One region of the Alteromonas sp. 009811495 genome, then DNA from elsewhere that is predicted to be linked to it. Evidence: riboswitches for the same ligand, from Rfam matches in the RefSeq annotation. Region 1 holds a riboswitch; the other holds the start of a gene.

What was found. Region 1 has a riboswitch for thiamine pyrophosphate ahead of thiC (phosphomethylpyrimidine synthase ThiC). Riboswitches for the same ligand answer to the same signal wherever they lie in the genome.
Region 2: linked by a shared signal. The riboswitch ahead of OZ660_RS05630 (TonB-dependent receptor) and the one ahead of thiC (phosphomethylpyrimidine synthase ThiC) in region 1 are both predicted to bind thiamine pyrophosphate.

The regions. Positions count from the first base shown of each region.
Region 1 is NZ_CP113972.1:129,193-140,152, forward strand. It holds gene thiH (2-iminoacetate synthase ThiH) at 1-943, opposite strand, end outside; gene OZ660_RS00590 (thiazole synthase) at 960-1,733, opposite strand; gene thiS (sulfur carrier protein ThiS) at 1,738-1,947, opposite strand; gene OZ660_RS00600 (HesA/MoeB/ThiF family protein) at 1,944-2,690, opposite strand; gene thiE (thiamine phosphate synthase) at 2,680-4,224, opposite strand; gene thiC (phosphomethylpyrimidine synthase ThiC) at 4,221-6,119, opposite strand; TPP riboswitch at 6,327-6,438, opposite strand; gene OZ660_RS00615 (P-loop ATPase, Sll1717 family) at 6,721-8,349, shown strand; gene OZ660_RS00620 (heme biosynthesis HemY N-terminal domain-containing protein) at 8,424-9,602, opposite strand; gene OZ660_RS00625 (uroporphyrinogen-III C-methyltransferase) at 9,599-10,759, opposite strand; gene OZ660_RS00630 (uroporphyrinogen-III synthase) at 10,760-10,960, opposite strand, start outside.
Region 2 is NZ_CP113972.1:1,233,339-1,244,298, reverse strand. It holds gene OZ660_RS05645 (choline/ethanolamine kinase family protein) at 1-586, opposite strand, end outside; gene pnuC (nicotinamide riboside transporter PnuC) at 543-1,187, opposite strand; gene OZ660_RS05635 (YkoF family thiamine/hydroxymethylpyrimidine-binding protein) at 1,187-1,450, opposite strand; gene OZ660_RS05630 (TonB-dependent receptor) at 1,466-3,547, opposite strand; TPP riboswitch at 3,604-3,709, opposite strand; gene OZ660_RS05625 (acyl-CoA thioesterase) at 3,825-4,250, opposite strand; gene OZ660_RS05620 (GNAT family N-acetyltransferase) at 4,311-6,491, shown strand; gene OZ660_RS05615 (tetratricopeptide repeat protein) at 6,640-7,905, opposite strand; gene OZ660_RS05610 (energy transducer TonB) at 7,909-8,520, opposite strand; gene OZ660_RS05605 (ExbD/TolR family protein) at 8,522-8,920, opposite strand; gene OZ660_RS05600 (MotA/TolQ/ExbB proton channel family protein) at 8,932-9,456, opposite strand; gene OZ660_RS05595 (MotA/TolQ/ExbB proton channel family protein) at 9,458-10,816, opposite strand; gene OZ660_RS05590 (DUF3450 domain-containing protein) at 10,823-10,960, opposite strand, start outside.

The sequences.
Region 1 (10,960 bases):
AAGGGGCAGCGCCATCTCTAAAAGCTGCCGACTCGCGGGTTGATAAAGAAAGTTCTGCATGCGGGTTAAACAACCGGTGTGCGCATATTAGTTGAAGTAATTGCTTTTCATCTGGCAAGTGTTGAGAGTGCTGTGCACTATCTCGGTTTCCTTCGCATGCGCGCAATCGGGGAAACGAAATAGAGACTCGACTTTGCCAATAATGTTTTTGAATTAGTCGGCCATGCAAGGCGGTCATTACGCTGTCTACACGCCAGTCGCCAAGGCCGAGTAGGGCACCTATACCAATTTTGTCGATACCCGCTTGGCCAATGCGATCACTGGCTTCTAGTCGCCACAAAAAATCCTGCTTTTTACCACGCGTGTGTACTTTGGCGTAATGCTGGGGTGAATAGGTCTCCTGGTAAACCAACACCGCGTCTAACCCTTTTTCTTTTAATGTTTTGTAGTGATTTAGCGTAAGCGGCTGAACCTCCATCATTAAATAACTTACTTTGTCGCGAATAGCGTCAATGGTGCGCTCGAAATATTCCATGCCTACTTTGGTTTCGTGTTCACCTGTGACAAGCAGTAATTGCGAAAACCCCATTGCGTTAATTGCAGCAACCTCGGATAGCGTATCGCTAATTGACAATGTGGTGCGCTTAATTTTATTGCTCATGGTGAATCCGCAATAGGTGCATTCATTGGCACATAGGTTCGAGAGGTATAACGGCACAAATAACTGCATTGTGTTGCCAAAGCGGTGGCGGGTAAGGTGGTAAGCACGGCTTGCCATTGCTTCTAAGTAGTTTGCGCCAGCAGGTGAGATAAGCGCCATAAAGTCATCAAGCTCGAGTTTCTCTTTGCCAAGGGCGTGTTCCACATCATTGCGCGTTTTACTGTGAAGCGTTAGGGCAATATGAGATAAATCTTGTTGTAGCAAAGCGTCGGCTACTTTCATACTGTGCACTCCCACATTACGTTAGCGCGCGGTCTAAAAAAGCCGTTAGCGGGCTAGATGCTTGCGCTGTACGGTGTGTTGTACCAAGCCCGGCTTCAAACGCTTGCCGGCCGGTTTCTACCGCACTGGCAAAGGCATTGGCCATGGCAACGGGATTGCACGCTGTAGCAATGGCAGTGTTGACCAACACGGCATCTACACCCATTTCCATGGCCGCCATGGCATCGCTGGGTTTTCCTATGCCTGCGTCTACAATGACAGGCACTGTCGCCTGCTCAACAATAATGTGTAAGAAGGGTTTAGTTTGAAGGCCTTGGTTACTACCAATTGGCGCAGCTAATGGCATAACGGCAGTGCAGCCAACTTCCTCTAACCGTTTACAAAGTACGGGGTCGGCGCCGCAATATGGCAAAACATGAAAACCTTTTTTAACCAGTACTTCAGCGGCTTTAAGGGTTTCAATGGGGTCGGGAAGCAAATACCGTTGGTCAGGGTGTATTTCTAACTTTATCCACTGACTGCCAATTGCTTCATAGGCGAGTTCAGCAGCAAATATCGCTTCTTGTGCAGTTTTAGCCCCAGAGGTATTTGGCAATAGGGTGACTCCAAGATTGCGTAAAACACTCAGTGTCATGTCTGTACATGTATTGCTGGCTACGCGTTTCATCGCCAGTGTCACAATAGCGCTTTGCGAGGCCCGAAGGGCATCTTGCATTGTATCGGGATCACTGAATTTTCCTGTACCAGTAAGCAATCGAGAGGAAAAAGAATGGTTGGCAAGTGTTAACATGATCTCAGCCTCCGGCTACAAGTGTGAATATATCGATGGTGTCACCACAATTTAAGTGGGTTGTTGACCACTCTCGTTTACTGACAATGGTGTTGTTCACCGCAACGGCTGTACCTATGCTGTCGAGTGATTTCAATGCGATAAGCTCGCTTAAAGATATAGGCGCAATAACATTCATGGCCTGACTATTAACGCTGATATGTATCTGAGTCACTGGCAAACCTCGCAATGTGATGAAGGTAAAAGCGAAAACGACTGCATGCTGCCTTGTGCAACATGACAGTTGAGGTAGCGCCCCCATTGGATATCCGCACTGTAGCGTTTAGACAGAAAAAGTAACGCTTGCGCAGCTTGATGGCAGGCGGCCATACCTACCGCAGGTCCAAGCACTCCTTGGCTGATGCAATCCTCTTGAAGAGTAATATGCTCGACTAAGCAGGCATAACAGCCTGTGTTTTTAACCTGTGATGAGATGTTTATTGCTTGCCACGTTACACCGCTAGCACTTGCCATAAATAACGGGATTGAAGACGCTATACAGGCATGGTTTATTTGCTGGCGCGTGGCAACTGAGTCGGTGCAATCAAGTACGCAAGTCGCATTGCTTAGTAAGGTTGGTAAGTTGTTACTATCAATAAATAAGCTTTTATAATTGCAGGTTGTGTGTGGGTTAACTTTTTTGAGCTCATTGCAAAGCGCTTTGGCTTTAAGCTCGCCCAAGTGCATTTCGTTGTAGGCAATTTGTCGTTGTAGGTTGCTCATGTCGACAACATCACCATCAATTAATGTAATTTTACCTACACCAGCGCCTACCAAGTAGCGTGAGGCAAGCGTACCTAATCCACCAAGACCAATGACCACCACGTGAGACTGCATAATGTTTTGCTGCCCCTGCTCTTCAATTTCGCTAAGCCCGAGTTGTCTGCTGTAGCGCTTTATGTCCTGTTTAGTAAGCAAAGCCTGCCTCCCGCGCCAATGCGTGAAACGCGTCTTTAGGATTGTCGGCTTGTATAATCGCCGTGACGACAGCAATGCCGTTTACGTGAGTTTGAGCGACAGTGTTAATGCGGGCACGTGTAATGCCCCCTATTGCCACGGTAGGAATGTCTTCGCAAAGCGAAACGTAATTCGCAAGTCGAGACACACCTTGTGGGCTTGAGGGCATATCCTTCGTGGTGGTAGGGAATATATGACCTAATGCAATGTAAGAGGGGTTTAAGCGTTTGATGCGTTGAATTTCTTCATAGCCATGGGTAGAAATGCCTAAGCGCAACCCTGCTTGTTGAATGGCATGCAGATTGGCATTTTCTAAATCTTCTTGACCCAAATGTACGCCGTAAGCGCCCAACGCAATGGCCCATTCCCAATGGTCGTTGATGAAAAGCTGACATGACGTATTACTGGTCATATCAATGGCTTGCTTGATTTGGTCGCGAATGGCATCCGGCGGGCCGTGCTTTACTCGCAGCTGTATTATTTTAACACCTGTAGGCAATAGCTCTTTTAGCCATTCGACACTATCAACCACAGGGTAAATACCCATTTCGCGTTCTGTAAGTGGCGCAAAGGGTAAAAGGGAAGACGACTTACTAATCTGTGAAAGCGCACTGGCCGTGTGATTAGTGCCAGCGTACACATCGGGAAAAGCACTTGGACATTGAGGAAACCCAATAGTGCGCGCGTTGAAGGTAAGCCCAGGGATTTGTGAACAATACTGACGTACATGATTTACGTACGCAATGGCGAGGGTGAGTGCATCAAGCAAATCATAATGGCGCAAAACAAACCCGCACAGAGCACTGGCAAGCATGCACCCTGTACCGCGCAACTCACCATTGCTATTTCGCTTGAGCGCAAATGTTCGCGTGTAATTGGCAGTGACAAATATATCGAACACCTGAGTGCTATTTAAAGTAGCACCTAATGGCTCGGTTAGGTGCCCACCTTTTACAAGAACTGCATGAGCGCCGAAGGTGATGAGCTGCTTAGCGCACGTCAGTGCATCTTCCACACAGGTAATGTCGTCAGTATGCTGTGCAAGCACGCCAAGTTCTTGAGTATTAGGGGTAACGACATCGACAGTTTGTAGTAACTGCATTATTGCATGGGTACTTAGCTCACTTAATTGACCGCCCGACGAAGTGGTAAGCACTGGGTCCCAAACGACAAAAGGGCGTGCTGCGCCAAGGGCTTGTATACGAGTACACAATAGTTGTGCTTGCTCATCATTGGCAATAGCCCCAATTTTTATTGCACTGGGCAAGGCATCCTGTGCCAACACTTGCCACTGCGCATTCAAAGCAGATACCTTTGTTATATCGCGACTTAGCATCACTGTATTTGACTGTACGGTAAGCTGAGTTGTCAGTAAGCAGGCGTGTACATCAAGGTCTGCCAGTGTAATAGCGTCGCGAGAGATGCCCGCACCGCCACTAGAATCAATCCCACCAACACACCACACAACCCGCTTATTCACTACGGGCTGTGTCATGGCAAGTTCACCTTAGTATCTGCCGCATGGTAAAGCGCTGCACCCGATTGATTAAACGCCTTAGCCATATTCTGCATACCTTGCTGTTTCTCCTCAGCTTGTTTTGCTACATCACGCACTTCTTGCGAAATTTTCATGCTGCAAAACTTAGGGCCGCACATAGAGCAAAAATGCGCTACTTTGCCTGACGCCTGAGGAAGCGTTTCATCGTGATAAGCGCGGGCCGTATGAGGGTCTAGAGCCAAGTTAAATTGGTCTTCCCATCTAAATTCGAAGCGCGCTTTTGACATGGCATTGTCTCGTATTTGCGCGCCAGGATGGCCTTTTGCTAAGTCTGCCGCGTGAGCCGCAATTTTGTAGGTAATTAAGCCTTGCTTGACGTCTTCTTTGTTTGGTAGCCCCAAGTGTTCTTTTGGCGTGACGTAGCACAGCATGGCGCAGCCATACCATCCAATCATGGCAGCGCCAATACCTGACGTGAAATGATCGTAACCCGGCGCGATGTCTGTGGTAAGTGGGCCTAGTGTATAAAACGGCGCTTCGTGGCAGTGCGTTAACTGCTCTTCCATGTTCGCTTTAATCATGTGCATTGGCACATGCCCAGGGCCTTCAATCATTACCTGAACATCGTATTCCCATGCAATTTTGGTTAGCTCGCCTAACGTGCGCAGCTCTGAAAACTGTGCATCATCGTTTGCATCCGCCACGCTGCCGGGGCGAAGACCGTCGCCAAGTGATAGTGACACGTCATACTGCGCACAAATCTCACAAATTTCGCGAAAATGTTCATACAAAAAGCTTTGTTTGTGATGGCTTAAACACCATTTAGCCATGATAGAGCCGCCACGTGACACAATGCCCGTTACGCGTTTGGCGGTAAGGTGCACATACTCAAGCAGTACGCCTGCGTGAATGGTAAAATAGTCAACGCCTTGCTCTGCCTGTTCAATAAGGGTGTCTTTGAACATTTCCCAGGTTAAGTCTTCTGCTACGCCATTAACTTTCTCTAGCGCTTGATAGATTGGCACGGTACCTAGCGGCACGGGGCTGTTACGCAATAACCATTCACGGGTTTCGTGAATGTTACGGCCGGTAGACAAATCCATAATGGTGTCTGCACCCCAGCGGGTAGACCACACTAGCTTTTCCACTTCTTCTTCAATCGATGAGGTCACCGCGGAGTTGCCAATGTTGGCGTTAATTTTCACCAAAAAATTGCGCCCGATGATCATTGGCTCAAGTTCAGGGTGATTAATGTTGCACGGAATAATGGCGCGGCCCGCAGCGACTTCATCTCGCACAAATTCAGGGGTAATGGTCTCTGGTAAGTTGGCGCCAAAGTGTTCGCCTTTGTGCTGCTGAGTTAGCTCTGCTTCTTTAATGGCCTGTCGGCCCATATTCTCTCGAATGGCAATGTATTCCATTTCGGGGGTCACAATACCTTGGCGAGCGTAATGCAGCTGCGTAACGTTCTTGCCTTGCTTGGCTTTCAGCGGTTTACGTTCGCGAATAAAGCGAAAGTCTTCGGTGAAAATGTCGTTCTCTCGTTCTTTAGCGAATGATGACGATACGCCGTCGAGTGCAAATGTGTCGTCTCGCTCTGCAATCCATGATTGGCGAAGTGGTGACAAGCCCTTGTGAACATCAATGGTTTGCGCTGGGTCACCATAAGGCCCTGACGTGTCATAAACAGGAATAGCTGGGTTGGCTTCAAAAAGCGGGTTTTCTTCTGTACCACCTACCAAACTGTCGTGCTGGTGAATAAGGCGCATAGCCACGTTAATATCATCGCGGCTGCCGGTTTCGTAATAGCGTGTAGAGTTAGGGTACGCTTCGCCCGCTAGTTCATTGATAAATTGTTGCGCTTGTTGGCGCTGTTCGCGTCGTGTCGACATAGCATTTTGGCCTTAAAAAGTTTAGGTTTAAAAATGCTTGTCAGGAGTGAAGGAGAATATAACGCAGGATTGAAGCAAGAAAGTTATCGCAGTACGTGGCTTTTTGCGCTGTGCAACACTAAAACATCAAGATGCTAAGGCATCTAAACCACAGTAACAGCGCGTGCTACTACAAAAGCACAGCAGCACAACAATATTTCTACTTCAGCATTATATTTTCTTGTTCCCTTCGCAGGTATTAGCCTGATCAGGTTCAACGGATCCCGCTTTCGCGGTCTCAGCTTACTGGGTATCCAGTGAAGCACTCCGACAAGTAACTTGTGTTGAAATATACTTAAAATGAAATAGATTTCAAGGATAGAGTTTCGCTGTTAATCAATACTCGTGACGCATGAAATCTTACTCCACCAATTTGCGCAAGGCAGAATCTAATTAGCGCAATGTGCTGATGTTCTCTCGCTTGCATTTAGGCTCTGAAAACTCAAATAGATATCTAGTTGCATAGTGCAGTAATGCTAGCTACTATTTTTAGTGGTTAATTTTTAACCACTCATGATTTATTAAATCACAAAAATATGCATAGTTTCTAAAGGAGAGTTTAATGCCTATTAAATTATCGAAAGGAATCGGAGAAATTCAAGGAGATGAATTACGTTATATATGGCAGGCTCCAGATGTCTATGATGAGGTTCATGATAATAATGTTTGGTTGATATACGGCAGAAAAGGTTCAGGTAAGTCTACATTAGTTGAATATCTTGGCTCAGATAGTCAAAACTCACAAGTTATTACCATACGCCCAAGAAAAACTAACTTATTTCAAAAAGTCTTAGTTGCTATCAACGAAGTTAAGGATGATGACAGATTAATAGAAGAGAGTATTTCTAATACTATAGAATTTATTTTATTTGCCCAAATAATGCGAAGTGTTGTCGGTGAAGCTAATAAATTCATAAGTGGTGGAAACCTAGAAACTATATACAACTTTTTGTGTCAATATGGCTTGCATCAAGGTTCGGTGCTTAGAAAAGCTATTTCTTTAATTAGCAAGCAAACGGGAAAAATTTCTCTAGTGCCAGATATCTCTCAACTTTTAAATACCCTCGAGGGAGATGTAGAGTACGAAGACGCTAAGGACGCACTAATTGAATATACAAAAGAGATAAATAAGAGCGTTGTTCTATGTATAGATGATATTGATCAAATTGGTTTTTCATTTTCAAGGTATGACAGACTTTTTGTAAATGGTCTACTCATCTTAATGGGAAGAAACAATGTAAATTTCATTGAAAGTGGAGCCAAAATTCGTATTTTCTTAACCATTCCAAGTGAGCTTTATTTTCATTCAACTATGTGGGGGGCAGACTGGATTACTGGAAAAAGTAATTGTTTAAACTGGGATGATCCAAAGGACATGCTAGGGTTAGTTAACAAAAGAATAGCAATGGAGATGAATGTAAGAAAACATCACAAAAGATCAAAAGATGATATTTATTCAATTGACTCAGATAAAACTTGGAATAGAATTTTTCCGACGAGTATAAAAAATAAATTGAATAGGGACGAAAGTAGCTTTGACTACTTATTGAGGCATACATTTTATACTCCAAGACATATGCTTGCTTTGTGCGACAAAGTATTAACTCGAATCGAGCATGAAGCCCCAGCTGATATAGACTTATTTGATCTAGGCGAACAGTTCTCTCTACACCACTGGAATGACATCTTTAGAAAATCAGTTAGAGAGTTTACAGAAGAAGCTGAGAAAGATTTTAGAGCTATTTTCAATAATATTTATGAAAACCTTGAAAAAGTAATATCTGCGTTCAAATCACGACCAGGAATATGGAACCGGGCTCAACTTATTCAGTTTATTGAGAAAGAAGGTTTGAAAATTTCTAGAAAGGATAAAGGTATCAAACATGAGAGTGAAGACCTAGTTTATATCCTTCATCGAATTGGTTTTTTAGGACTTGGAGTAAGAAGGATTAACGAAGCACCAACCGGTAGCCAAGCCTATGAACTTAAGTTTTCATATCTAGAGAGGTTACCTTACAAAGGCGGGTGGGAATTGGCAGTTGTAAGTCCAGTTTTCTACACGACATATGATATTAGGCCAGTTGATCACATTATAGTCAACCCGCACAAGGACCTACTACTACCGGTAAGAATTCTTCAATCTATAATGTCATATGATATCGTGACTAATAACAGCCTAGCCAACTGTTAATTCCAGCTCCTTGGAGGTAACAAGAGCAAATCTCTACGATTTGCTTCTTATCAATAAACAAAATGAAAATTAGTTTATTTGTTAGCTGTTTGCTGCCCTTCTTTGTAAAGCTGAAGGGCAGTTGCCGTGTCTTGATTACGTTCGCTTATGGCTGACAACAGCAATAAATCTTCTTTTCGCGCTTTCATTTTGGTCGCTTTTAACAACGCTTTTTCTGCAAGTACGTCGTCACCCGAGTTAAATGCTACTTGGCCAAGTGTTGAATATAACGCCACGTTATCTTCGTCTTGCTTTATCCAGCTTTCCAGTAGGCGTAGTGACGGTGACGAGTCCGGAATGTTCAGTTGCGTGAAAAGTGGGAACAACGCACTATTTAGGCCGCGTTTTTGCCAATCAACCAGTAACTGCTGAGCGTCAGCGTGCATACCTTGGTCGAGCAGTTGCTGAATGTACGCCGCACGATAAGCGTCGTCGTGCCGAAGTTTACGAGGTAAATTGTCCCAATAGGTCTTAAGCTCAACGGCACCTTGTTTGCTGGCAATCTCTGCAAACTTCCCTTTTGCGATGCGCTGACTCCACGCAGTGTAATCTTCTTTTGATAGCGCTTTTCGCCAGCTACCTAAGTTATTTTGTAATGTTTGCCACTGTCCTAGTGCTGCAAGTATCTGCGCCTTTAATTGCACAACTTGTCTGTTTTCATGAGACTTGTCATCAAGCTCATCTAATTTCGCAAGTGCAGCTTCGTGTTTGCCATCTACCATGTCGATACGTGCGTGCATCACGGTAGCGGCAAGTGTTGCATTGGGAAATTCGCTAGCTTGTTCTAGGAAATAACGCGCTTTGTCGAAGTCGTTGTTGGCGAAAGCAATTTGAGCAGAGGCTAAATAATTTACGCCTTCAAAGTCACCGTTGGTGGTTTTACTTAATGCTTTTTTAGCAGTTTCAAAGTCACCGGCTGCCATGGCATGCAAGCCATCGTAAAACGCACGCTTTCGCTTGCGTTCTCCCAGTGCACCAAACCATTTATGTGAACCTGTAAATAAGCTTAATGCCCACATGATTAGACGCAATAAGGCATAAGCACCTACTACACCAATAATAAGAAACAGGCTAAAGCTTATCACCGTCATTTCAATTCCCTTATTGCCAAGGGAAATGAGCACATAGCCTTTATCGCCTAAAATCATTGGCCCGACAATGAGCGTAATAATAAATGCGGCAAGGACCGCTAACGCAATCATTAACCATCTCATAGTGCGCTAGCTCCTTGTCCAAACACTTGCTTTACTCGGTTATCAAGTAACCCTTCAAGCGGCTTTTGTGCTTTTAACTCTGAAGGAAGAGGGCGAGACACGTCGGTATTAAGCAAATTCTGAATTGCGTTAACAAAACCAGTGACTTGGCTAGTCTCTATATCGAATTTTTCGATAAGCAGGGTTTGAGCATATTGTAGCGATTGATTGTATAGGCCTGCGTCGCCCTTCAACGCAGCCGACTGTGCATGCATTAACTGTAAGCGCAGTTGCTCTTTGAGTAAATACTGTGCTTCCAGCGACAATACTGGCTCAACCGGGCCCTCAATGGTTTTAACGGTAAATAGGTCGCCTACCAATTTATCCCATACTTTAGCTAAATTGGCTTTCCAATCATCGGTAGATTCAGACAATGTATTGTCTTGGGCATCCACATCTTTCGGTTTTTCGAAAGTATCTAATGGTAGTTTATCAATTTGTGCAACCATGCCAGTTAGCGCGAGCGCTACCGAGCTAGGTGACACTGGATTTAGCTGTTGAAGCGTTTGAATATCTTCAGCAAGGGCAGCGCGAACGGGTAACACAGATGGGTCGGCCAAAGATTTTAAGCGTTTGTCAGCATTTACTAACAACAAAATGGCAGTGCGGACGTCATTTTCCAACCATAGCTTACGACCAGCCATACGAACGAGGTAATCTGCTTCGGCAATAAGCCAATCTGCAGGTCGTCGACCTTCCATATTCTTAATTTGCTCTAGGGCTGACTCTGCTTGCAGAGCAAGGGTTTCATTTTCCGATTGTAATGCATTAAGTGTATTGTTGAGCGCATTATTGCTCTTGGTAATTTCATCCAGTTTCGCATTCAACTGGTTGCGCTCTTGTACCATTGCGTTAAGATCGCTGGCATTCTTTTGCTGGGCGTTTAGCGTTTGCTGTTGTGCAGTTTGTTGCTGCATGTAGTACCAATAACCTGCACCGGCCATTGAAAGTACTATCAAAAACAGAATGACAACGACAAACCAAAGTAGCCCGTTACCTGATGATTTGGCTTGCTTGGGCGAAGAAGGCGTATCCGTTTTTGAGTCGATAACCTCTTTTTCGGCACTAACCGTTACCAACTCATCGCCTTGAGGACGACTCTCATTATTATTGGCCATTTAATACTCCCAGTTATCCTTTACCCAAGCCGTTAAGGCCTGATCGGTAGCGCGTGAACAAACAAACACGCGTTCCACCCCAATGTTCTTCAATGAATTGGCAATGCGCTCACTTACGGTTAACCATGGCAGGGTCAAAAGTATATTGCCATAGTGCGTAATTAATTGGTTCGCCATTGCTTCGCTTGTAGCGATAATGCC
Region 2 (10,960 bases), 1.1 Mb from region 1:
TTGCTGAATATTCCCAATCGATAACCACCGGCGTATTGCCTTCTCGACACAATACGTGACTGTATAACAAATCGTTGTGACACAACACCAGGTCTTCATAGACCTGCTCACTACGCAAAACTGCGCTTCTAAGTGCCGCTGCTCGGTCATACAACGCATCGCCCTCAGACAAACTTGCAACGTGTAAGTAGTGCTGCCATCTGGCGGCAAGGTTTAACGGACGTGCGGTAACAGGTAGCTGATGAATACGCGCCAACACATTTGCCAGAGTTTCAGGGTTGCGCTGAGCCAATCGCGTATTTGGATGCCAATACTCTACCCAAATACGCTCATCGTCGCTCAACCAAATAGGCTTTGGCGCAATATCTACCTGGCACAGCTGTTGTTGTAACACAAACTGATGCGTGCGGTTAACTCCACTAAAATTGTCATCACCTAACCACTTTACTGCGTAGTCAATGTGCTGCGCATTGTCTTGCAGCCGATAAACATGGTTTACCGCACCAGATGGATGACGCGAGAGAACCACGTCGCTGCTTAAGTTAAATGCGTTGTGAAGCTGCGCCAGAATAGTCGATGTGTCCACGTTGTTCCTTATACTCTACTCGCCATTGGACATAGCCGAATACGGAAAACCCAACATAGCCCAAAAACAAGCAAGCAGAAAGTGCATAACCTACCTGTAAATACAAATAAGCAGACGCAATGTTAATGAAGAACCAGTATACCCAATTTTGCAGTATTTTGTGTGCCACCATAAACGTGGTAATCACACTCAGTAAATTAATACTTGCATCTAAAAGAAGATGTTCACTGTTAAACTGAGACGTGGCGACTTCAGACATTACCCAAGCCGCACAGAGCATAGTAGGGACGATGATAGCGTGCACCCACCATGGCCAAAAGCGAATCGGTTTTGCCTCGCCATTTTGACCACCTTTTGACCATTGATAATAGCCATACCCCGCCATCACCATATAGAAAAAGTTTAACGCGGCCTGAAACGGTAAAGTAACTTGCCAAAATAACCACGTGTAAATCGCTGTGCTAATAAATGCACACAGCCAACACCAACTACTTTGCTTGGCTGCCAAAAACACATAGGCCATGGCCAATACCACCGCGCACCATTCCAAAGGTGACGTGGTGGTAATTTGCTCAACAAATATTGAAAGAAAGTCACCCATTATGATGACTTTCTTGCCTGCATGGCGTCGAAGTTAAGGAATTTGGCAACAAATATAGCCTGACCAACTTCTTCATGCGTTCTCTGCATTTCAGTACCTAGTATACCCATTACATCAGCATACTCTCCGGTAACTTGTGTGCTCGTTGAACTCGTTGACACAGATAGCTCAGCGTAACTGTTCAATCTATCGATGAACGATTGAATTGGCGGAATGTATTCATTTACCAAAGGGTATAACGACAACTCGACCATAACTTGCATACCAAAATCCTCTTATTAAAAAGCGTATTTCACTGTTACGCCAAACTGTCGTCCATTGCCAATTTGGTAGTACGGCTCGTTAAATGCGTATTCGTCGCGTGGATCGTTGCTAAACCCACCAAAGCCTCTGGTGTAATATTCACGGTCAAACGCATTTTGCACCCACAAAGACGTTTGCCAATTCCCTGATAGCATCACAACTTCTGAATTAAACAGTGCTGTACTCGGTGCAGTTACATCATGTCCGTCAGAGAATCGATACTCACTCTTAAAGTCCATATCAACACGCCACAATAAAGTATCGGTGAAGGCATACTCACTGAATACATTAGCAGTCCACTTAGGCGCTTGCGCTTGTCGCTGCTCTCGTATTTCTGTGCCATCTGCTAGGGTATACCCTTCAAATGTAGCACTTAAATACCCCACGCTGACACTGACCTGCCACGCATCATTGGCTAACCAATTAAGCTCTAGTTCTGCACCTTTATTTGTACCTAAGTCTGCGTTATCAATAATATCAACAAATCCAGCAGTACCATCATCACGAGTAATAACATCAAAGTCGCTAACTTGTGTGTCGGTTCTATCCATGAAGAATACTGCGGCGCGTGCAGTAAGGTTTGATGTTAAGAGTGGCCCCTTCACACCTAACTCGTAGTTCCAGTTGTACTCTTCGTCGAAGAAACGCTGGTCGTCGTTCACACGATTATCAGGGTTAAATCCAGCCCCTTTGAAGCCACGCGACACACTAGCATAGTAAAAATGGTCACCCATTGTGTATTGGAGAGCCACCTTACCGCCTAACATTGTGGTATCAAAATCACGTGTTAGCCCGTTATTGTCGGCAAATTCAAAATCGTAGTTTTCTGCGCGAATTCCCGCAACCAAGGTAAGATTATCTTGTAGCTGTGTTTCGGTTTGAAGATACAAAGCCGTTGTTGTTGGCGTGTATTCACTAGCATAGTCGTTACTAAGGTACGTGTACTGACGCAATAATTGCTCTTGTGAGTTTTTGTAGAACGCCCCTACTGTCCAGTCAGTTTTCCCATCAAATAGTGCCGCTTCAGGTGAGGATACAAATCGTATTTCTCCTGTTTGGGTGTCTACATCGCGATAGTAGGCGTCAAATGATGTATAGCCCCACGGGTGAAAACCTGTGAACGTCCAATCTTCGTCATAGCCATATGCAATATTATGGGAAGCATGCGTAGCAATCAGAATAAGATCGCCTTTGGCAGTGCGTGTTGTACTGCGGGCGCTTATCGCATGTGTCTGATGTTCGTCAAAACCTGGCTCATCAGAACGGGTTTTGTTGTCATTATCTAAAGAAAATGCATCGTACCCATTATCGATGTCGTACCAACGATAAGTTACCGCCAATGTGGTGGTATCGTCTAATTCACCTTCCAATGCAAAGCGCAGAGCAGTTTCATCAATATTATTGGTGTCATCGCGATTTAAAAAGGTATTTTCAACAAATCCGTCACTGCGATTGTGTACTAGCGCAACGCGATAACCCCAATCTTGATTAATATCGTTACCCGTTGCACCTTCAATACGGTAACTACCTTTGTTTCCAGCGCGCGCCTCAACATAGCTTGGCGCGTTACTGCCTACTTCATTACTAGTTAGTTTTACAGCCCCTGCTAGCGCACCAGTACCGTATAAAGTAGCTTGCGGGCCGCGATAGACTTCTAACTGTTTGGTGTCAAAAATAATGCCTGCTGCCGCCAGACCAGAAAAATCAAATTCATCGACAATAAAACTAACCGACGGATTGATGGGCTCAGCAAACTGACTGCGCTCACCAATACCACGAATTTGAACGAAGCGACCGCGAGACGCACCTGCGGCAAAGTTAACATTGGGAACTGTATTAAGTACGCTATCGATGTGGGAAGGCTGTCTACTGCGTAAACGCGCTTCGCCTAAAATAGTTGCGCTTGCGCTCAATTGGTCAAGTGTAGTCTGACGAAAGTCACCCGTTACCACAACGCGTTCGATATCTTGTGCTTGCTCGCTAACTTCATTGGTATTTTGAGCATAAGCAGCCACTGAACTGGCGAGTAAAGAAAGAGTGAAAAATGATTTGTACATGGGATCTCTTGTTCTTGTTTTAAGAAAAAAGATCCGGCTTTAACGGCAGGTGATAAGGCTATATTGTGAACCATCCCTACGCCGGTATTATCCGGATCAGGTTTAAGGGTTCCCACACAATGTGGATCTCAGACCGAAATACGGACACCCCTTGGCATATGTAAGTACATACTTAAGCGTATGGCTTACCAACTAGGCGGAGTCTACCAGTTGGGTAAACGCCGTCAAGCGAAGATAACGTTAAGTACTATTTAATAAATATCTATGTTATTCAAACTTAACTTTCTTCAATATTCAGGTTGAGTTTTCTAACCTCGTCATCGGTTTGTGCTTTAAGTCCTTCCAGCGTTTTGCCGTGCGCGGTGGGCTGACGGGTTTCTGGGTCTACTTTTACAAACACAATATCATCAGCAAAACAGATTGTTTTCTTCGTTGCCTTATTACGCACCAAACAGCTTACGGTAATAGACGTGCGACCAACCGCTTTTGTCTCAAGCCCAAACTCAACAATATCCCCCTGCAATGCCGGAGACTCAAAACTTATTTCACCTATATGCTTGGTCACCAAACAGTTGGTTTCAAGCTGGCAAATTGCCCAAATTGCGGCTTCTTCGTCAATCCATTCCAACGCGCGGCCACCAAATAAGGAGTTGGCATAATTGAGATCATTTGGCATAACTAAACGCCGAGAAAGAAAGCGCATTCGAATTCCTCTTAATAAATCGCTACTATAGTCACTTAATTATACCGAAAAAACACTTTCATGGCGTTACAACAATTAGCCGATTGGTTATTTACTCCTTTTCTCGAATACGCTCACGGCACTACGCCTCGTTATCACAGACGTATACTCGTGATAAGCGGTACAGAGTCATTTTGCGATTCGTCTTGCTATGCATTAATTGCATTAGCCCCACAATCAATAACCATTGCGCAATTTGGCGATAGCAAGACCCGAAAGCATGTACTTGGCACTGAGTGTGATATTGCATTTTTTGATTGCCAAAAATCGTTTTCCGCTGGAGATATGATGGCAGTAGCGGGCACCATTAAACACGGTGGTTGCCTTGTTCTGATTTGCCCCGACCTAAAGCAATGGGCTAGCAAAGTTAAAACGTCCTCTTTATCCCACGGCTATACGCTAACCTACAGTAGCTATATAGCGCGCATGGTGGAAAAACTTAAGAGTAATGCTGATGTAGCAATTTACAGCGATTCACAGTTACATCTTCCGACACTGCGCCAGCCTCTCATACCCGCGCTAGATAACTGTCACTATGATAAGCAGATTTTTGCATCTGACGAGCAAGCGCGTGGATTTAATGAATTGACCACATTTGACCAATCAAAACCTTGTCGAGCTCTTGTTACAGCACCACGCGGTAGGGGAAAATCATCGCTACTTGGGATTGTTGCCAGTGAATTGGTGCGCCAAGGAAAGCGTATTTTACTTACCAGTAGCTTATCTGATAACGTCGCCCAAATATTTAAATTCGCGAACAAGCAACTTGGCGTGGCGTATATTGGCAATCATCACATTCACTGTAACCAAGGTGAACTTAAATGGGTCGCTCCTGATAACGAACAACTGACGGCTCAATTGTCACAGCATACTGACTTCATCATTGTTGATGAAGCCGCTTCTTTTCCCCTCCCCTTACTCAAAACTATAATCGGCTCTCATCAAAATTGGATTTTAAGCACTACATTGCAAGGCTATGAAGGCAGTGGTAACGGGTTTGTACAAAAACTATTGCCTACGCTGCTTTCCTCTAAAGCAGAAGACTCTGAAGGAAAAGACTCAGAAGGAAAAGGCCCAGATACGGAAGGCAACGCCCCCTTGCCTAAGCATATTAAACTGACAACACCACTGCGATGGTACGATGAAGATCCAATTGAACAATTTATATTAGACACATGTTTGTTTGAAAAATCAGGGAGCAATCACGTTCAACAAGAATACAGTGAACGAATCAGCGTTAATATCAGCGATACCACCTTTACATTGAGCGAAGTTAAGTCACTAAACGACGATATGCTATGCCAAGTAATGCAATTGCTTACATTAGCCCACTATCAAACCACACCAGATGACTTGATGCGTCTTGTCGATAGCCCTGACATTCAACTTGCCACGTTAACTTACTCAAATAGCGTTATTGCTGCGGCTATTATTAACGTAGAAGGTGGAAAACCATTTGCTTCACTCGCTCAGCAAATTGCTACTGGTGAGCGCAGACCTAAAGGGCACTTGAGCGCCCAAAGACTGGCCTTGTTGGCCGCAGATGCTTCCTTAGCTACATTAAAATACTGGCGTATAAACCGTATCGCCGTGTCCCCCGCCTTGCAAAGCAAGGGGTATGGCTCTTTTTTACTAAGCGAAATAAAAAGCTGCGCAAATCAACACGCTATTGATGCACTGACAACATCGTACGGAACCACCACTGCCCTAGACAGTTTTTGGACTAATAATGGCTTTAGCATTGTCGATAAAGGGAGAAAACCGAACAAAGCAAGCGGAGAAACGAGTGCGTTAGCCTTTTGTGCCATGACTGAAGCGGCCAACCAATCACTAAAGCTCTTGATGAGTTTATTTAAATGGCAAAAAGATAGAATTGATATAGCAACAGTACCCGAGGAGATTCAGGCTATATTAATGAAAAAACTACAGCATTTTGTTGCTGGGAGCCGCCCTCTTGATGATGTATGGCTAATACTCACACTTCTCTTTGCTGCACTCAAAGACAACGAAAACGCATTTTTTGGTCATGCCATTAACCAGAAGAAAAAAGGGTCTTTACGCTATTTAAATAACAATGATGTGCTCACTGCAATGAGTAGTCATGAAATCAACATAGCGCAACTTAAGAGACAACTTAACGCCAATGGCATCAAAGACATTACACGTATACTGCGCGAAGAAATAAAGCTGTTATTTATGTAGCCTAGACGACTGAATGGTAATGGCTTGCACTGCGTTGTACCAACACGCTTTACGGTGGGTAAAATGCTGTTCTCACCGTATTTTTCACTGAATTGAAAGCAATAAAAAAGCCTCCTAAAGGAGGCTTTTCTTTCGCTAATGCGCGGAATTAAATGCTAATACCACGGTTCTTCGCTTTTTCCTTGATGTAAGGTTCCCACGCAGCAGCATTGCGGCGTAGTGAGCGGTCTTTCTTAGCTTCCTGTACATGTCTGTAAGCAGACTTGAAGTTACCCGCATAGAAATTCGCTTCCATAAGTGTGAAGTGAATCTTCTCTGGGTCTTCAGCGCCGCGCTCAAGAGCATTTTCAAGTGCTTTGATTGCGCCTTTGTAGTCTTCAGCCACTAACAATAGTGTACCTTGCTTGCGGTAATGCTCTGGGTCAGAACTTTTCGCTGCTGCACGTGCGTACATGTTCGCAGCTGTTTTGTAGTTCTTCGCCTGGTGATATGCGTTTGCAATATTCGCTAGCATATCTGCATCATCTTTAAGCAAACCTTCTTTCATATGCTTTTCAAGCAGTTTAGCTGCTTTATAAGGCATACCGTTAGTTTGATAAAGCTGTGCAAGCGTTTTAATTTCACTGTCTTTTTTCAAGTAATCTTGCATATAAGCAAGTTCAAACGTTGAAAGACCTTTCTTGTAATCTTCTACAAGTAGGTAGAAGAAACCAAGTTGAGTCCACCAGTTAGGTGTTTCAGGAAATTTACGTACAAGTTCTTCTGCTACTGCAACCGTCTCAGGGAACATCTTACGCTCGTAGTACGAAGTAAGCTTTAGTACATACGGGTTTTTGTTTGGCTCTTCGTACAAAGCAATTGCTTTATCCGCTGGCTCTACAATCTTCGCTAATTGCTTAGATTCATAGTAAGCCTGTGCCAAACGCGTATATACATCAGCGTCTTCTTTACAAGTGAATGTCATCCACTCGTTATACCACTTAATCGCGTCAGTGTACTTATTCTCTTGCATGCTTAAGTCACCAAGTAACTTAAGTGTTTGAGAATGTTCTAAGTCGTTAAGAACTTTAGGCTGAACTGAGTCTTCAAGGTAGCCATACGCTTTTAAGCCTTGGCCTTCTTGAGAAGCCAAAAGGTTACCAATAAAGCGTTTAACGTAAGCTTTATCGAAATCGTCCGACGGATCGATTTCATATAATACGTTTAGTGCTTCGGTAACTTGGTCTTCGTTGTAGAACTCAAATGCTTTTTGAACCTTTTTACCGGTACGCTCGCCTACAAGCGTTGTTTTACCCTTTTGATATCCAGGACAAACAACAGGCGAAGACTGCGCCAGTGCAACGGGTGCTGAAAGCACCGCGCCTGCACCAAGCACTAAAGCAACGGCTGTCATTTTGAATGAACGTTTCATCATGATCTATTGCTCCAGTTTAAAGTCTAGCTGTACGAACATGCCAGGTTGTTTAACCGGCTTGCCATCTACGATCTTAGGCTTATATTTCCATTTACGCAAAGCACGACGTGCTTCACGGTCGAAAATACGCTTAGGTTCAGCATCAATAACTTCGATATCGTCTACACCACCAACTTCGTTGATAGTGAATGACAGTCTTACCCAACCTTCACGGCCGTCACGGGCTGCATCAGGCGGATATTTCGGGTCGATACGAACGATAGGTGTAGCATCACCATCGCGCTGCATTGCACCAACACCACCAATGTTTACACCAACACCACCTGTATCTACAGCAGGAATAGCTAGGCTAAAACCATCTGCATCAGGTTCTGCTGCTTCCGGCTCAACTTGCTCCATTTTTGGAGGCTGAGGCGGTGGCGGCGGAGGCGGAGGCGGAACACGAGTACGCGTTTGCGTCTGGTCGTCTGGTTCCTGCATTACAATATCGATCACCGGTGCAGGCGGAACTTCGTCTGCTGGTCTAGATGAGTTCTCAATCAACTTTGCCATTAGAACGAACAGGGCGAATGCAACACCAGCACCTAAAAATATAGATACAATTATACGTAACATCTTATCCCCTTGCCGCTACCGAGACTCGGTTAACGCCAGCGGCTTTAACCTGATCCATAATCTCAACTACTAAACCATGCTTCGCTTTAACATCAGCTTGAATGATTACGTAGTCAGTAGGCTGCTCGGTAAGCAGTCTTTCAATATTCGCTCTTACGCTGTCCGGCGCTACTTCACGTTTATCTAACCAAACATTTCCATCTTCCGTTACGGCGATAAAGATGTTTGCATTTTTGTGAAGAATCGCCTGGCTCGCATCTGGCTTGTTAACTTCAATCCCTGCTTCTTTAACGAAAACAGTGGTAACGATAAAGAAGATAAGCATGATAAACACGATGTCCAACATGGGCGTCATGTCGATCTGTGCATCTTCTTCCTCGGTTCTGACTTTTCGAGCCATAATCTCTCTCTCTAATGATGTGGCAGGCTATCAACTAGCCCTTCTCTTGCCAGCTTCACTTTCGCTTCAAGACGTGAACTGATGAACAGTCCAGATAGCGCAGCAACCATTCCCGCCATCGTCGGGATTGTTGCCATAGAGATACCAGCGGCCATAAGACGAGCGTTGCTGGTGCCCTGTGTTGCCATAGTCTCGAAAACACCGATCATACCGGTTACTGTTCCCAGTAGCCCGATTAGTGGACACATTGCAATAATGGTTCTAATAATCAGCATTCTAGCGTTTAGGTCGTCTGACGCTTGAGAAATCCACGCGTCACGGATTCTATGCGCATACCATGAAGTGGTATCAGCTCGGGCATCCCAATTGGCGATGATGTTTTTCTTCACCTTTGGAAAGACCGAGGTTAAATACCAGTAACGCTCAATCATTAATACCCACATGAGAAAGAGCGCGGCAGCAACGAAGTAAAGTACGTCACCGCCGGTAGCGATAAAGTCCCTGACCGATTCAAATAATCCAATCAGGTAATTCATATTACGCCTTCTCCGACTCTGTGTGAGCAGCTACGATACCCGCAGTTTGCTCATCAAGAATGTGGATGATTGACTTGCTACGAGACGCTACGATGCTGTGAGTAAGGATTAGAGGCAGAGCCGCGATAATACCTTGAGCAGTAGTTACAAGCGCCATTGAGATACTTCCTGCCATCATACGTGGGTCACCAGTACCGAATAGTGTGATAGTTTGGAATGTCTCGATCATACCAAGTACTGTACCAAGTAGACCTAGTAGAGGAGCAATCGCTGCGAAGATCTTGATTACGTTGATACCGCTTTCGATACGTGGAAGTTCACGTAGGATAGCTTCATCAAGCTTAAGCTCAAGGTTTTCAGCGTCAGCATTTTTGTTCTCTTGGTAAACCTTAAGAATGCGACCTAGTGGGTTGCCTTCAGAAGGGTTACTTACGTTCTTAAGCTGTGAACGCATTTTGCCGCCAACGATAGTTAGCGTAATCATTTTGTAAAGACCGATTAGTAGACCAACCGCTAGCATTAGCGTGATTGTGTAACCTACTGGGCCACCTGCGTGATAACGCTCAGACATTGTCGCTTTCTGCTTCAATAGACCAAGGATCGCACCTTGAGAAGGGTCAGCGAAGAAAGGAGTGAAACCTGAAGTCGCTTCCATTAGGTCTTGAGTAGACGCAACGAAGTGACCATCTGGTTGACGACCTAGAGGCTGAACAATTTCACCTTCAGCGTCGTACGCTAGGTAACCTGCTTCACCAACAAGGTTAAATGTACCAACACGTAGTACTTCTTGTTGTGATGAACCACCGTCAAGATTTACAACTTCTGTAGTGAACTTAACTACTTCACCACCTTCAGTCATTTCTTTTTGAAGTGCGAACCATAGGTCTTCTAGTTCTTTAATGTTTGGAAGACCTTTAGAGTCTTCAGACATTGCAGCTAGGAATTCACCACGGCCAGGGAATTGTGCACTTACGATTGAAGTTGAGATACGACCAAACGCTTCAGAAGACGCTTGACGTACAACACCGAACATTTCACCAAGCGTACCTGTCGCTTGATCTAGCTCAGCTGCTTTTTCGTTCAATGTAACTTCGTTGTCAGAGAATTGCTTCTGTAGACGATCGCCACGCGCTTGTTCAGCTTTAAGGTCAGCTTGCGCTTTGCGAAGAAGTGCTTGTTTGTCAGCGCGTGCTGATTGGAATTCAGCTTCGCGTTGCTTGTCTAGACGTGCTTCAGAAACACGGTTTTGCTGTACTTGATCAAGAAGATCTTTAAGGCTCTTTGCTTCCTGAGCTTGTACTCCGGTTGCTGTAACCGCAACTGCTACCGCGGCTAAAAGAGTTTTGAATACTGGTTTCATTAACTATTACTCCGCTGCGCTAACTGGAATTTTAATTAGGTCCGCTGGGATTGAACCGTTAGCCATTTTAACTGCTTCGATTACTGAAGACAGGTACTCATCGCCTAGTTTTTCCCAAGAGCGAGTTTCATTATTCCAAACCCA